Regions from separate parts of the Pantoea sp. X-Soil-TKNS-1280 genome, predicted to be linked through region 3. Evidence: predicted binding sites of a transcription regulator. Region 3 holds the regulator's gene; each other region holds the start of a gene.
What was found. The regulator PurR, encoded in region 3, represses purine synthesis genes. The targets are predictions, from matches to a motif close to CANGCAAACGTTTGCNTG.
Positions count from the first base shown of each region.

Region 1: a site for PurR is predicted at 1,871-1,888, ahead of purM (phosphoribosylformylglycinamidine cyclo-ligase). Genes of this name have one in related genera too.
Region 2: a site for PurR is predicted at 1,877-1,894, ahead of tusA (sulfurtransferase TusA). Genes of this name have one in related genera too.

Region 1 is NZ_AP035962.1:3,147,293-3,152,594, forward strand. Features, by position in the region: gene uraA (uracil permease) at 1-1,011, opposite strand, end outside; gene upp (uracil phosphoribosyltransferase) at 1,083-1,709, opposite strand; gene purM (phosphoribosylformylglycinamidine cyclo-ligase) at 1,951-2,991, shown strand; gene purN (phosphoribosylglycinamide formyltransferase) at 2,988-3,626, shown strand; gene pstB (phosphate ABC transporter ATP-binding protein PstB) at 3,727-4,494, opposite strand; gene pstA (phosphate ABC transporter permease PstA) at 4,507-5,302, opposite strand, start outside.
Region 2 is NZ_AP035962.1:336,302-341,603, reverse strand. Features, by position in the region: gene AC6I8X_RS01530 (zinc/cadmium/mercury/lead-transporting ATPase) at 1-1,545, shown strand, start outside; gene tusA (sulfurtransferase TusA) at 1,565-1,816, opposite strand; gene AC6I8X_RS01520 (7-cyano-7-deazaguanine/7-aminomethyl-7-deazaguanine transporter) at 2,012-2,677, shown strand; gene AC6I8X_RS01515 (DcrB family lipoprotein) at 2,795-3,352, shown strand; gene glgP (glycogen phosphorylase) at 3,390-5,302, opposite strand, start outside.
Region 3 is NZ_AP035962.1:1,880,974-1,886,275, reverse strand. Features, by position in the region: gene rnt (ribonuclease T) at 1-359, shown strand, start outside; gene AC6I8X_RS08845 (Grx4 family monothiol glutaredoxin) at 396-728, opposite strand; gene AC6I8X_RS08840 (C40 family peptidase) at 1,096-1,881, shown strand; gene cydH (cytochrome bd-I oxidase subunit CydH) at 1,937-2,026, opposite strand; gene purR (HTH-type transcriptional repressor PurR) at 2,312-3,337, shown strand; gene punR (DNA-binding transcriptional activator PunR) at 3,334-4,245, opposite strand; gene punC (purine nucleoside transporter PunC) at 4,355-5,302, shown strand, end outside.

The DNA of each region.
Region 1 (5,302 bases), 1.3 Mb from region 3:
GACACCGCCCATCACCGGCACCGGGATCGCCTGAATCGCCGCCGCCAGTTTACCGACGCAGGACAGCAGAATCGCCAGGATCGCCGCGCCACCGATCACCCAGGTACTGTAGACACGGGTAATCGCCATCACGCCAATGTTTTCACCGTAGGTCGTGTTAGGCGTCGAACCGAAGAAACCGGAGATCATGGTAGAGAGACCATTAGCAAACATCGAGCGATGCAGGCCCGGATCGCGGATCAGATCTTTTTTGACGATATTCGCCGTCACCACCAGGTGACCAACGTGCTCGGCAATCACCACCAGCGCCGCAGGCAGAATGGTCAGCATCGCTGCCCACTCGAAGCGCGGCGTGTAGAAAGTTGGCAACGCGAACCAGGGCGCATTCACCACCGAAGACCAGTTGACGATCCCCATAAATGAAGAGAGCGCGTAGCCCACCAGCACGCCGATCAGAATCGGGATGATGGCGAAGAAACCCCGGAACAGTACCGAACCGAAAACGGTAACGCCGAGCGTGACCATCGAGATAAACACGGTGGTGCCATCCGGTGAGGTGCCCTCAGCGGGCAGCAGTCCGGCCATATTGGCCGCCACGCCTGCCAGTTCCAGGCCGATAACCGCAACAATTGCGCCCATCGCTGCTGGCGGGAACATCACATCCAGCCAGCCGGTACCGGCTTTTTTCACTATCAGCGCCACCACACAGAACAGGAAGCCGCAGAGGATAAAGCCCCCCAGCGCCACTTCATAGCCCAGCGGCAGCAACAGCAACACCGGTGAAATAAAAGCAAAGCTGGAGCCGAGATAGGCCGGAATTTTGCCTTTACAGATAAACAGGTACAGCAGCGTACCGACACCGTTAAACAGCAACACCGTGGCCGGGTTGATGTGGAACAAAATCGGCACCAGCACCGTTGCACCAAACATAGCAAACAGATGTTGCAGGCTGAGTGGAATGGTTTTGAGTAGCGGCGGTCGTTCGTTAACGCCGATGGCGCGACGAGTCATTCAGTTATCCCCTTGAGTTGTGTGGTGCTTTTTTGCCAAAAAAAAGCCGACTCTCTGGCCGGCTGCTTTCTTTATTTGGTTCCGAAAATCTTGTCACCGGCATCGCCGAGACCAGGAATAATGTAGCCCTTCTCGTTCAGGCCTTTATCAATAGACGCGGTGTACAGTTCCACATCCGGGTGCGCTTTTTCCAGCGCGGCAATCCCTTCCGGTGCCGCCACCAGCACCAGCACCTTGATGCTGTTACAACCGGCTTTTTTCAGCAGGTCGATGGTGGCGATCATTGATCCACCGGTCGCCAGCATCGGGTCAACCACCAGCGCCATGCGTTCTTCAATGTTGGAAACCAGTTTCTGGAAGTACGGCACCGGCTCGAGGGTTTCTTCATCACGATAGACACCCACCACGCTGATACGCGCGCTTGGTACGTGCTCCAGCACCCCTTCCATCATGCCCAGACCGGCGCGCAGAATCGGCACCACGGTAATTTTTTTGCCTTTGATTTGTTCGATTTCTACCGGGCCATTCCAGCCTTCGATGGTAACGCGTTCGGTTGCCAGGTCGGCAGTGGCTTCATAGGTCAACAGACTACCCACTTCCGAGGCCAGTTCGCGGAATCGCTTGGTGCTGACATCATGCTCACGCATCAGGCCCAGTTTATGTTTGACCAGCGGGTGTTTGACTTCCACGATCTTCATGAGTGTTCTCCCGGAATTGTGTTGAGCGAAAAAAAAATCGCCGGATTATACCGCCTTTTTTCCGCGACGCCATATGTCATTGGTCAATACAACGCCCTGCTCCCTCCGGGATTAAGGATTAGCGAAAAAGCGGTACTGTGCAAAGGTGGCGTGAGATGGGACTCGCAAACGTTTGCCTGCGCTGGTAGAATTACGCCGCTTTATTTTAACCACCAACCGCAACTCGCGTGGGGATTCCGCAGTGACCGACAAGACCTCTCTCAGCTACAAAGACGCCGGTGTAGATATTGACGCTGGTAACGCTCTGGTTGACCGTATCAAAGGCGTAGTGAAAAAGACCCGCCGCCCGGAAGTGATGGGTGGACTGGGTGGCTTTGGCGCGCTTTGTGCGCTGCCGCAGAAATACCGCGAGCCAGTGCTGGTTTCCGGCACCGACGGCGTCGGCACCAAGCTGCGTCTGGCGATGGATCTGAAACGCCATGACAGCATCGGTATCGATCTGGTGGCGATGTGCGTGAATGACCTGGTGGTACAAGGCGCTGAGCCGCTGTTCTTCCTCGACTACTATGCAACCGGCAAGCTGGATGTGGATACCGCTTCATCGGTCATCACCGGTATCGCAGAAGGTTGTCTGCAATCGGGTTGTGCGCTGGTCGGCGGTGAAACCGCTGAAATGCCGGGCATGTACCATGGTGAAGATTACGACGTGGCCGGTTTCTGCGTTGGCGTGGTGGAAAAATCAGAAATCATCGACGGCTCGAAAGTGCAGGATGGCGATGTACTGATTGCGCTGGGTTCCAGCGGTCCGCACTCCAACGGTTATTCGCTGGTGCGTAAAATCCTCCAGGTGAGCCAGACCGATCCGGAAAGCAAACAGCTGGAAGGTAAATCGCTGGCCGATCATCTGCTGGCCCCGACCCGTATCTACGTGAAAAACATCCTCAGCCTGATCGAACAGGTTGATGTGCACGCGATTGCGCACCTCACCGGTGGCGGCTTCTGGGAAAACATTCCGCGCGTACTGCCGGACAACACCCAGGCGGTGCTGGAAGAGAGCAGCTGGCAGTGGCCAGCGGTGTTCGGCTGGCTGCAGCAGGCAGGTAACGTTAGCCGTCATGAAATGTACCGCACCTTTAACTGCGGCGTGGGTATGGTGATTGCGCTAAGCGCGGCAGAAGCCGACAAAGCGATTCAGCTGATGACCGACGCGGGCGAGCAGGCGTGGAAAATCGGTGTGATCAAAGCTTCTGATGCCGAAGAGCGTGTGGTCATCAACCCATGAAGAAACTGGTTGTACTGATTTCCGGTAACGGGAGCAATCTTCAGTCCATCCTCGACGCCTGCGCAAGCGGGCGGATTAACGGCAGCGTGGCTGCCGTTTTCAGTAATAAAGCCTCGGCCATGGGTTTGACGCGCGCGCAGGAAGCGGGGGTTGCGACCCATACGCTGGCCGCCAGTGAATTTGCCGACCGTGACGCCTTCGATCGCCAGCTGATGCAGGAGATTGATGCTTACGCCCCGGATCTGGTGGTGCTGGCTGGTTACATGCGTATTCTCAGCCAGGCGTTTGTTGCGCATTACCACGATCGTCTGGTCAACATCCATCCCTCCCTGCTGCCGAAGTATCCCGGCCTGCACACTCATCGCCAGGCGCTGGAGAATGGCGACGAGGAACACGGCACCTCCGTGCATTTCGTCACGGATGAGCTGGATGGCGGGCCGATTATTTTGCAGGCGCGCGTACCGGTGTTTGCGGATGATACGGAAGATGAAATCACCGCCCGCGTGCAGCATCAGGAGCATGCGATTTATCCGCTGGTGATCAGCTGGTTTGTCGATGGACGCTTGCAGATGCGCGAGGGTGCCGCCTGGCTGGATGGCCAACCGTTGCCGCCACAGGGTTATGCCCACGATTGATCCCGTATCCAATACGACTTCGCGCGATAAATCGCGCCGCTACAGTATTCGCAACCTTTTGTAGCGGCGCTATTTATCGCGCAAGGTTTTAGGTTTTGCCTTACCCAAACCGTCCCGTAATGTAATCTTCGGTGCGCCGTGTTTTCGGCGTGGTGAAGATGCGGTCGGTTTCATCAAACTCCACCAGCTGGCCATGGTGCATAAACGCGGTGTAATCCGACACGCGCGCTGCCTGCTGCATATTGTGCGTCACCAGCACCAGCGTGAAATGCTGCTTCAGCGTGCTCATCAACTCTTCAATCACCAGTGTAGAGATCGGGTCCAGCGCCGAGGTCGGCTCGTCCAGCAACAGGACTTCCGGTTCGATGGCAATGGCGCGTGCAATCACCAGCCGCTGCTGCTGTCCGGTGGAGAGGGTTAAGGCACTTTGCCCCAATTGATCCTTCACCTCACCCCACAGCGCCGCCGCACGCAGCGCATTTTCGCAGGCTTCATTCAACACCCGACGATCGCGCACGCCCTGCAAGCGCAGACCATAAACCACGTTTTCATAAATTGATTTAGGGAACGGATTCGGGCGCTGAAACACCATGCCAACACGCCGCCGCAGCGCAGCCAGATCCTGTTCCGGTTGCATAATGGCATGCTGCCCCAACAGGATCTCACCCTCCACCCGGCAGCGATCGATCACATCATTCATGCGATTAAAGCAGCGCAACAGCGTCGATTTGCCGCAGCCGGAGGGGCCAATCAGCGCCGTGATGCGATTCTTCGGCAGTTGCAGGGCAATGTTATTCAGCGCCTGGCGTTCGCCATACCATAGCGAAAGCTGATTAACCTCAAGAGCGATGTCGTAATCGGGCGTCATGTGTAAAACCTTTTAATGCGTCATAAGCCGGTAACGCTCACGCAGACGGTGGCGCAACGCCATCGCCAGCAAGTTGAGCGACAGGATGATCACCACCAGCAATAGGGCAGTGGCGTAAACCAGGGGGCGATCAGCGTCGATATTCGGGCTCTGGAAGGCCAGATCGTAAATCTGAAAACCGAGGTGCATAAATTTGCGGTCAAGGTGCAGATAAGGAAACACGGCGTCTACTGGCAGTTCCGGTACCATCTTCACCACCCCGACCAGCATCAGCGGGGCAGTTTCCCCGGCAGCACGCGCCACCGCCAGAATCAACCCCGTCAACATCGCCGGAACCGCCAGCGGCAGTACCACGCGCCACAGGGTTTCGGCCTGCGTCGCCCCCAGCGCCAGCGAACCTTGTCGCAGGCTGTCCGGGATACGGGACAGACCTTCTTCCGTGGCGACGATCACCACCGGCAGCGTCAGCAGCGCCAGCGTCAACGCCGCCCACAGCAGACCGGGGGTACCAAATGTCGGGTTGGGCAAGGCGCGCGCGTAAAATATCTGGTCAATGGTGCCGCCAATCAGCCAGACAAAAAAGCCCAGACCAAACACGCCATAAACAATCGAGGGAACCCCCGCCAGATTCACTACCGCAATCCGCACCAGCCGGGTCAGCGCGTTGCGCCCGGCGTATTCATGCAGCCAGACCGCCACCACCACACCGAGTGGCATGACGATAACCGACATCAGCAACACCATTAGCACCGTACCAAAAATCGCCGGAAAGGCACCGCTTTCGCTCTCGCCTGCCGCCGGGTTATCG
Region 2 (5,302 bases), 1.5 Mb from region 3:
GCCACCCGCGCTCGCCGTGGGGTGACTGCACTGATGGCGCTGCGTCCCGACACCGCCACCCGTGTGCGCGGCACGCAGCGCCAGCAGGTCGCACTGGCGGATTTGCAGCCCGGCGATGTGATTGAAGTCGCCGCCGGGGGTCGCTTACCCGCCGATGGCGAGCTGCTTAGCCACAGCGCCAGCTTTGACGAAAGTGCCCTCACCGGTGAATCAATACCTGTGGCACGCCAGCCTGGTGAAACGGTGATGGCCGGGGCCACCAGCGTTGATCGTCTGGTGACGCTGAAAGTGCTCTCGGAACCGGGTCACAGCGCCATTGACCGCATCCTGCAACTGATTGAAGAAGCGGAAAGCCATCGCGCGCCGGTGGAGCGTTTTATTGACCGTTTCAGCCGTCTCTACACCCCGGCGATTATGCTGCTGGCGTTGCTGGTGATGGTTCTGCCGCCGCTGCTGGCTGGCACTGAGTGGTTGCCATGGATCTATAAAGGGCTGACATTGCTGCTGATCGGTTGCCCCTGTGCGCTGGTGATCTCCACTCCGGCAGCCATCACCTCCGGCCTGGCTGCCGCTGCACGTCAGGGCGCATTGATCAAAGGTGGCGCCGCACTGGAACGACTCAGCCGCGTCAGGATGATGGCGTTCGATAAAACCGGCACGCTGACCGAAGGTAAGCCACAGGTCACCGATATCGTCGCTTTCAGCAACGAGCAGCAAGAGCAATTGCTGGCGCTGAGCGCGGCGGTTGAACAGGGTTCCAGCCATCCACTGGCGCTGGCCATCGTGGCGGAAGCGATACGTCGGCGGCTTACCCTGCCCGCCGCCAGCAACCAGCAGGCACTGGCAGGCAGCGGGATTCAGGCGAATATTCGCGGTATCAGCTATCAGTTGCTGGCACCGCGTGAGGTAACAAACCTGGCTGATGAACAGCAGCTGAGCATCGCGCAGTATGAAGCGCAGGGCAAAACCGTGGTGATATTGTTGCAGGATGCACGTCCGCTGGGTCTGCTGGCGTTGCAGGATCGATTGCGCGCAGAGGCGGTTACCGCCCTTGCCGCACTGCAAAAACTGGGCATCAGCAGCCTGATGCTGACGGGTGATAACCCTCGCGCCGCTGCGGCGATCGCGGCAACGTTGCAGATTGATTATCGCGCCGGTCTGCTGCCTGCGGACAAAGTCACTGCTGTACGTGAGCTGGATACGCAACATCCGCTGGCGATGATTGGCGATGGCATCAACGATGCTCCGGCGATGAAAGCCGCCACGTTGGGCATTGCGATGGGAAGCGGGACTGATGTGGCACTGGAAGCCGCCGATGCGGCACTGACGCAAAACCGCCTGGCGATTCTGCCGCGCACCGTGGCACTGGCCCGCCGTACACGTCGTATTATCCGTCAGAATATCGCGCTGGCGCTCGGGCTGAAGGCATTATTCCTGGTGACGACATTGCTCGGTTTTACCGGCTTGTGGCTGGCGGTGCTGGCAGATTCCGGCGCTACCGCGCTGGTCACCGCCAATGCGCTGCGGTTACTGCGTTCGCGCTAGCCGTAACGGATGCCTGATATCAGGCATCCGTTCCCTTTTGGATCAGGTACTGATACGGCAGGGTTTCCGTCTGCTGCGCCAGCAATGTATGTTCCATAAAACGGCAAAAGCCGGGAATATCACGCGTGGTGGCCGGATCGTCGGCAATAATCAGCAGGGTTTCACCCGCCTGCATCTGACGCACCGTTTTGCGCACCATCATCACCGGCTCCGGGCAACGCAGGCCAAGGGCATCGAGGGTGTGGTCCGGCGCGGAAAAAAGATCGCTCATGATTCTCTGTCTGTTAACAAGTAAGGCCGCTCATTCTAGCGCGCCCGGTGACCAGCGCAAGACGATAACGGTTGCGTTAATATTAACCATTGCATAAATCGCACAGCGCGATAAGATGCCGCCGATTTTTCGTTTACCGTCGCAGCAGGCTGTGGCGTTTTGGGTTCCCTCACCCCAACACTAAAAAGGCTTAATATGATCGCTTTTTCTCCACGTCAGCGCATGTTTGCGCTGTTCTGGCTGTCGCTATTCCACTTGCTGGTGATCACCTCCAGTAACTACCTGGTGCAATTGCCGGTGGCCATTTTTGGCTTCCAGACCACCTGGGGTGCCTTCAGCTTCCCGTTTATTTTCCTCGCCACCGATCTGACCGTGCGCATATTCGGCGCGCCGCTGGCCCGTCGTATTATCCTGGCGGTGATGGTCCCGGCGTTGGTGATCTCTTATGTCGTCTCCTGCGTGTTTTACCAGGGCGAATGGCAAGGCTGGGCAGCGCTGGAACAGGTGAACCTGTTCGTGGCGCGTATCGCCAGCGCCAGCTTTATGGCTTACGCGCTGGGGCAGATTCTGGATGTACACGTCTTTAACCGTCTGCGCCGCCTGCCACAATGGTGGATTGCGCCAGCAGCAGCGATGTTTCTGGGCAATATCAGCGATACGCTGGCCTTTTTCTTTATCGCTTTCTATAAAAGCCCGGATCCGTTTATGGCTCAGCACTGGGTGGAAATCGCGCTGGTGGATTACAGCTTCAAAGTAATGATCTGCATGATTTTCTTCCTGCCGGCCTATGGCGTGCTGCTCAATGCAGCGTTAAAGCGTCTGGCGGAGCGTTCGGCCCAGCGTCAGCTCAATTTCGGCTAATTGCACGTAGTACGATCCTCTGCTGCCCGCTAAGATTTCCTGACAAACCGGCGGTTGCTTTTAGCCGCCGATTTCGATTTGATAACATCCGACTGGAATCTTGTGAAAGGGATAGGAATGCGTAACTTAGTGAAATATGCGGGCATTGGCCTGCTGGTGCTTGGCCTCGCGGCCTGTGACCAGAAGAAAGATGACGCAGCTGCGGCTGACAATGGCGCCAGCGCCAGCCAGTCAAGCCAAACGGTTAATCTGCTGGATGGAAAACTGAGCTTTACCCTGCCAGCGGGCATGTCTGATAAGAGCGGTAAACTCGGTTCAGAATCGGCCAATATGCATGTGTATGCCGATCAAACCGGCGCTCGTGCCATTATCGTGATTGCCGGTGACCCGACCACTGACGCGCTGGATACGCTGTCACAGCGTCTGGAACAGCAGCAGCGCAGCCGCGACCCGCAGTTGCAGGTGGTGTCGGACAAAGCGGTGACGCTGAGCGGACAGCCTGCTCAGCAGCTGGATACGGTGATTTCCGCCAATCACCAGACCTCCTGGTCGTCAGTGATTATGGCGAAAGTGGATGACAAATTGCTGACCATCCAAATCACCCTGCCTGCGGATAACCAGCAGCAGGCGCAAAGCGATGCAGACAGCATCGTGAAAAGCATCACCCTGAAATAAACCCCGTAACGGCGCGATAAATCGCGCCGTTACCTTGTTACAACCTTACCGCCGAAATATGCCAGATCTCATCGGCATACTCCTGAATGGTCCGGTCCGCCGAGAAATAGCCCATATTGGCGATATTCAGCGCCGCACGCCGCTGCCATTCGTCTGGCTGGCGATACAACTTATCCACCTTATCCTGCGTATCAACATAGCTGCGATAATCCGCCAGTAGTTGGTAGTGATCGCCGAAGTTAACCAGCGCATCAAACAAATTGCGGTAGCGGCCTGGCTCCTGTGGGCTAAACACACCGCTGGCGATTTGCGTCAGCGCCTGATGTAGCTCGGCATCCTCTTCGTAATATTTACGCGGGTTATAGCCGTCACGGCGCAGCTTCTCCACCTGTGGCGTGGTGTTACCGAAGATAAAGATATTCTCCTCACCCACATGTTCCCGCATCTCAACGTTCGCACCATCCAGCGTGCCGATGGTTAACGCCCCGTTCAGCGCAAATTTCATGTTGCTGGTGCCCGAGGCTTCCGTACCCGCCGTGGAGATCTGTTCGGAGAGATCCGCCGCCGGGATAATGATCTGCGCCAGGCTGACGCCGTAGTTCGGAATAAACACCACTTTCAGCTTGTTCTTCACATCGGGATCGTTGTTGATCACCTTCGCCACATCGTTGATTAGATGGATGATGTGCTTCGCCATGTAATACGCCGAAGCGGCTTTACCGGCGAAGATATTGACGCGCGGCACCCATTCCGCAGTGGGATCGGCCTTGATACGGTTATAGCGCGTGATGACGTGCAGTACATTCAGCAACTGACGTTTGTATTCATGGATACGTTTGATTTGCACATCAAACAGCGCGTGCGGATCGAGCACAATATCAAGGTTTTTCGCCACCCAATCGGCAAGCCGTTTTTTGTTGGCAAATTTGGCATCGGCAATTTGTTCGATAAACGCCGGGAAATCAATCTGTGGCGTGAGATCGCTGAGCTGGCTGAGATCGGTGCGCCAGGTACGGCCAATCGCCTCATCCAGCACCTCAGAAAGCGCCGGGTTGGCCAGCGCCAGCCAGCGACGCGGGGTGACGCCATTGGTTTTATTACAGAACCGGCCCGGGAACAGTTTGGCAAAATCGGCAAACAGCGACTGCACCATCAACGTGGAGTGCAACTCAGAAACACCGTTGACCTTGTGGCTGACCACCACCGCCAGCCATGCCATACGTACCTGGCGGCCATTGTTCTCATCAATGATCGAGATACGCGACATCAGATCCCAGTCATCCGGGTAATATTCCTGAATGGTTTTCAGGAAATAGTCATTGATTTCAAAGATGATGCTGAGATGACGCGGCAGGATCTTGCCGATCATATCCACCGGCCAGGTTTCCAGCGCTTCCGTCATCAACGTATGGTTGGTGTAGGAGAACACCTGGCAGGTCACTTCAAACGCATCATCCCAGCTGAATTTCTGTTCGTCGATCAACAAGCGCATCAGTTCGGGAATCGCCAGTACCGGATGGGTGTCGTTGAGGTGAATGGCGATTTTGTCCGCCAGATTGTCCCAGGTCTGGTGCATTTGCCAGTGACGATGGAGGATATCCTGAACCGTTGAGGAGACGAGGAAATACTCCTGACGCAAACGCAGTTCGCGGCCAGAGTAGGTTGAGTCATCGGGATACAGCACCCGCGATACGTTTTCCGAGTGGTTTTTATCCTCTACCGCCGCGAAGTAATCCCCCTGGTTGAATTTACCGAGGTTGATCTCGTTACTCGCCTGCGCGCCCCAGAGTCGCAGTGTGTTGGTGGCATCGGTGTCATAACCGGGAACGATCTGATCATAGGCAATCGCCAGGATCTCTTCGGTTTCGATCCAGCGCACCCGACTGCCTTCGTGTTGCAGACGGCCACCGAAACGCACTTTGTAGCGGGTATTAAACCGCTGAAATTCCC
Region 3 (5,302 bases):
TGCGTAAAGGCACAAAGGACAGTCACTGCAATCGCGCGATTATCGTGGCGCATAACGCCACCTTTGATCATGGCTTTCTTATGGCGGCAGCCGAACGTGCCGGTCTGAAGCGCAACCCATTCCATCCCTTTGCCACTTTTGATACCGCCGCATTAAGCGGCCTGGTGCTGGGTCAGACGGTGCTGGCAAAAGCCTGTAAAGCGGCAGGTATGGATTTCGATAGTACCCAGGCGCATTCTGCCTTGTATGACACTGAACAAACCGCGACGCTGTTTTGCGAGCTGGTCAATCGCTGGAAGCGCCTTGGCGGCTGGCCGGTCGCGTTCAGTGACGATGTATCGGAAGACGATGCAGAATGACCAAAAGAAAGGCCGACGATGCGTCGGCCTTTGCAATTATTCTGCTTCTTTATACTTCTCAGCAGTTTCTTTAATCAGCGGTTGCAGCTCACCACGCTGGAACATCTCCACGATGATGTCGCAACCACCGACCAGCTCGCCATCGACCCACAGCTGAGGGAACGTTGGCCAGTTGGCATATTTCGGCAATTCAGCACGGATATCCGGGTTTTGCAGGATATCAACATACGCGAAGCGCTCACCACAGGCAGACAGAGCCTGCACCGCCTGCGCAGAGAAACCGCAGCTTGGCAGTTTCGGCGAACCTTTCATATACAGCAGGATCGGGTTTTCTGCGATCTGGCGCTGAATTTTTTCAACAGTACTCATTTTTGCCTTCCTTAATTCCTCACTTCGTGTTTGTTTATTGTAGCGACTTCACCCCCGCACTGAAAACGGGATTTTGCTTCTCAGCGACCTTAATCGCCATGTTTGTTAAGTTCCAACGCCACAAATAACATTTTCATATCATTAGCAAGCATGAACCGATTAATAATTGGCAATAATTATGCTGCGTTAACCGGCTGAAATCGCTCATTTTTGCCCCAGATACCATCTGGTAACAGATTAATCGAAAAATGCCTTACCTTTTGGAAAAAAAGTGGATTAGAATCAATCCCGGCGCTGATCATTGATCAGATTTTTCTAACTTGCCGCAGGCTGTTTTATCGCAGACTGCTTAACCTGTAACCGGACTATGCGTTTACTTATTACGCTTTTTATGCTGGCTTTCGCCCAACTGTTTTTTAATGTGGCTTCTGCGTCACCGCATGCGCCCATCAATGCCAGTTTGCATAATGCAGAGAAAAAAAGTGCACGCGAAGATGAGCGCCGTAAACGACGCCCGGTCAAGACCAGCACCAAAAAATCACGCCTTACCAGCAGTGTTCATAAGTTAAGACTGAAGAAACCCACGAAAACCGAAACTGCGCTGCACAAAACCACCCGCAGAAAAACCCTGCTGAAGTCGCCGACCAAAAAATATGGTCATCAGCGCGTGGCGAAAGTCATATCTGAGCAGGATGACGCCAGCGACCTCACCACCATCAGGATGAGCAAATCACACCGTCAGCGCTATCAAAAGGCGCGTGAAACGGCGATGAACAAATTAATGGGTCAGATCGGTAAACCCTACCAGTGGGGCGGTACTTCACCGCATACCGGTTTCGATTGCAGTGGTCTGGTGTGGTATGCCTATAAAGACCTGGTGAAATACAAATTCCCCCGCACCGCTAACGAAATGTATCACCTGCGTGATGCGGCGCCGATTAAACGCGATATGCTGGAGAAAGGAGATTTGGTGTTCTTCCGCATTAACCATCGCGGTACCGCTGACCATGTAGGTGTTTACCTTGGCAACGGCAAGTTTATTCAGTCACCGCGTACCGGTAAAGATATTCAGATTAGCGCATTAGGTGAAGATTACTGGCAGAAGCATTATGTTGGTGCACGCCGCATGATGACACCGAAAACCATTCGCTAAGCGGTCACTGCGCAATAAAAAGCCGGACACTGAAATTTCAGGTCCGGCTTTTTTATTAATGAAGGATCGCGGTGAAGCTGAACACGATGATCATTAACAGCGCGCCAACGGTAGTACCCAGCGCCAGTTTCAGGTCTGTACTCATCACAACTCCTTAGTCACATTAATTGAAGGGTTAATGTAATTTTCGCACAGCCCCTGGCAAAAATCTCGTGTTATCCGCGTCAGCTTGCTAGAATCGCCGCCTTTCGTTGCGCAACAGATTTTGCGCACGCTGTGTTTGTGGCCTGTTAAAGTGATTTAGACTCAGAGTTAACGCCTTTTTCTTCGCCATTTGCCCCAAAATTTGGGGCGCAAAACCATTAGCAGACGCAAACGTTTAACAATATACTTATCAGTAAGTTGCGATAAGCCCGGGAGTACCATTTTCATGGCAACAATTAAAGATGTGGCGAAACGCGCCGGTGTCTCCACCACCACGGTTTCGCATGTCATCAACAAGACGCGTTTTGTCGCGGAAGAGACGCGTAACGCCGTATGGGAAGCGATCAAAGAACTGCACTACTCGCCCAGCGCCGTGGCGCGTAGCCTGAAGGTCAACCACACCAAAACACTGGGATTGCTCGCCACCTCCAGCGAAGCCCCCTATTTCGCGGAAATCATCGAAGCGGTGGAAAACCACTGTTTCGACCGCGGCTACACGCTGATTCTCGGCAATGCGCATAACGATCTGCAAAAGCAGCGTGCTTATCTCTCGATGATGGCGCAAAAGCGCGTCGACGGTTTATTGGTGATGTGTTCCGAATATCCCGACGACCTGCTCACCATGCTGGAAGAGAACCGCAATATCCCGATGGTGGTGATGGACTGGGGCGAGTCTCGCGGTGATTTCACCGATACCGTGCAGGATAACGCGTTCCAGGGCGGCTATCTTGCGGGACGTTACCTGATCGAACGTGGACATCGCGACATTGGTGCCATCCCCGGCCAGATGGAGCGCAATACTGGCGGCGGTCGTCATGCTGGTTTTATGCAGGCACTGCATGAAGCCGGTATTACCGTTCGTCCGGAATGGATTGTGCAGGGCGACTTCGAACCAGAATCCGGTTATCAGGCGATGCAGCAGATTCTCAACCAGAAACAACGTCCGACGGCGGTGTTCTGTGGCGGCGATATCATGGCGATGGGTGCGATTTGTGCCGCCGATGAAATGGGGCTACGTGTGCCACAGGATATTTCGGTGATTGGCTATGACAACGTGCGCAACGCCCGGTATTTCACCCCAGCGCTGACGACCGTTCATCAGCCGAAAGCGCAGCTGGGAGAAAAAGCACTGGAAATGCTGCTCGATCGCATCACCAGTAAACGCGAAGAGCCGCAGACCATCGAAGTGCAGCCAACATTGATTGAACGCCGCTCAGTCGCTGACGGTCCGTTCCGCGATTATCGCCGCTAAGCCACCGTTTCGCTCAACCACTCATGGTTGAGCGTTTCAGCATCGCCCAGATAATCCAGCAACCAGCTTAATGCCGGTGAAGCGCGTTGTTCCGACCAGCTGACACAACAGGGACTCTCCGGGAAAGGCGCAGGCAACGTCAGTTCGGTTAACTCGCCACTATCCAGCAGTGGCCGGGCTAAATGGCCCGGCACCATGCCCACGCACAAACCTGCCCGCAGGCAATCCATCCCGGTTTCCCACTCCGGTACCACCAGACGTCGCTGGTTATCCAGCGTCCAGGTCATCCGCCGCGGCAGCGCCCGCGACGTATCCTCCAGCACCAGCGAAGGCCACGTCCGTAAGGTTTCTTCATCCAGCTGGGTACTTTTTGTCAGGGGATGCCCGGGACTGACCACGCAACGCCAGTTCAGCGCGCCCATATCCTGAAAGGCGAAACGCCCACCGACCGGAATGGCCTGGGTGGCCCCAATCGCCACATCGACCCGTCCATCAGCCAGCGCATCCCAGACCCCGTTGAACACTTCATAGCTGATAATCAGCTCCATATCCGGGAAGTGACGGTAGAAATCCTTTACCAGTTGCCGGGTACGCTGCGGTTTAACGATACAATCAACCGCGATGCTCAACTGACCACGCCAGCCGTTAGCCAGTTGCTGGCACTGGCGTCGGGTTGCCAGCATTTTTTTGATAACACTCCGGCCTTCACGCACGAAATGCTCACCCGCTGCCGTCAATACCACTTCCCGGTGCTGCCTTTCAAACAAAGGCACGGCCAGCCAGGTTTCCAGCTGGCGTACCGTATAGCTGATGGCAGAAGGCACGCGATGCAACTCCTGCGCCGCTGCGCTAAAACTGCCGCTGCGAGCCACCGCATCCACCACTTCAAGCGCGTATTCAGACCACATAATTTTGCCTGCAAAATTTTTGATAGCACCTCGCAAATATTAGCGTTTCACAAAGACTGCCGCACCCTTTTACACTCCCCGGCGTTTAATTTGTCTAATGAGAATCACCATGTTGTCATCAAAAGGATTTTTGCCTTACCTTGCTTTGCTAAGCATGCTGGGCTTTCTTGCTACGGATATGTACCTGCCGGCCTTCGGTGCCATGCAGCAGGATTTTGCCACTGCCCCCGGCACCATCAGCGCCAGCCTGAGCCTGTTCCTCGGTGGATTTGCCTGTGCGCAGGTGTTCTGGGGTCCGTTGTCTGACCGCTTTGGTCGCAAACCCATTCTGCTGGCCGGATTAGTGATCTTCGCGCTGGGCTGTCTCGGCATGTTGTGGGTAACCGATGTGCGACTGATGCTGGCACTGCGTTTTGTCCAGGCGCTGGGTGTTTGCGCGGCGGCTGTCAGCTGGCAGGCGCTGGTGGTTGATCGCTATCCACAGGCGCAGGCGAACAAAGTTTTCGCCACCATTATGCCGCTGGTGGCGTTGTCACCGGCACTGGCCCCGTTGCTGGGAGCCTGGCTGATGGGCCATTTCCACTGGCGTAGCATTTTCCTGCTGCTGACGCTGGTCACGCTGGTGTTGCTGGTCGGTACCCTGCAACTGGCGAACCCCACCCGCACCCAGGCGGCACGCGCGCCACAGCCCGGATGGTTGACGTTACTGGCTTCAAAGGTCTACAGCGGCAATGTGCTGATTTATTCTGCCTGCTCCGCCAGCTTTTTCGCCTGGCTGACCGGTTCGCCTTTCATCCTCGCTGATGCCGGGCTTTCACCCGCCGATATTGGTCTGAGTTATGTACCGCAGACCATCGCCTTCCTCGTAGGTGGCTTTGGTTGCCGTGCCCTGTTGAATCGGTTCCAGAGCAAACAACTGCTGCCATGGTTGCTGGTGATTTACAGCCTGAGCATCGTCAGCCTGTTTGCTGTTGCCCAGCTTGCAACACCTGCGCTCTGGGCGCTGCTGCTGCCGTTCTGTGGCATGGCATTGGCCAATGGTGCTATCTATCCGATC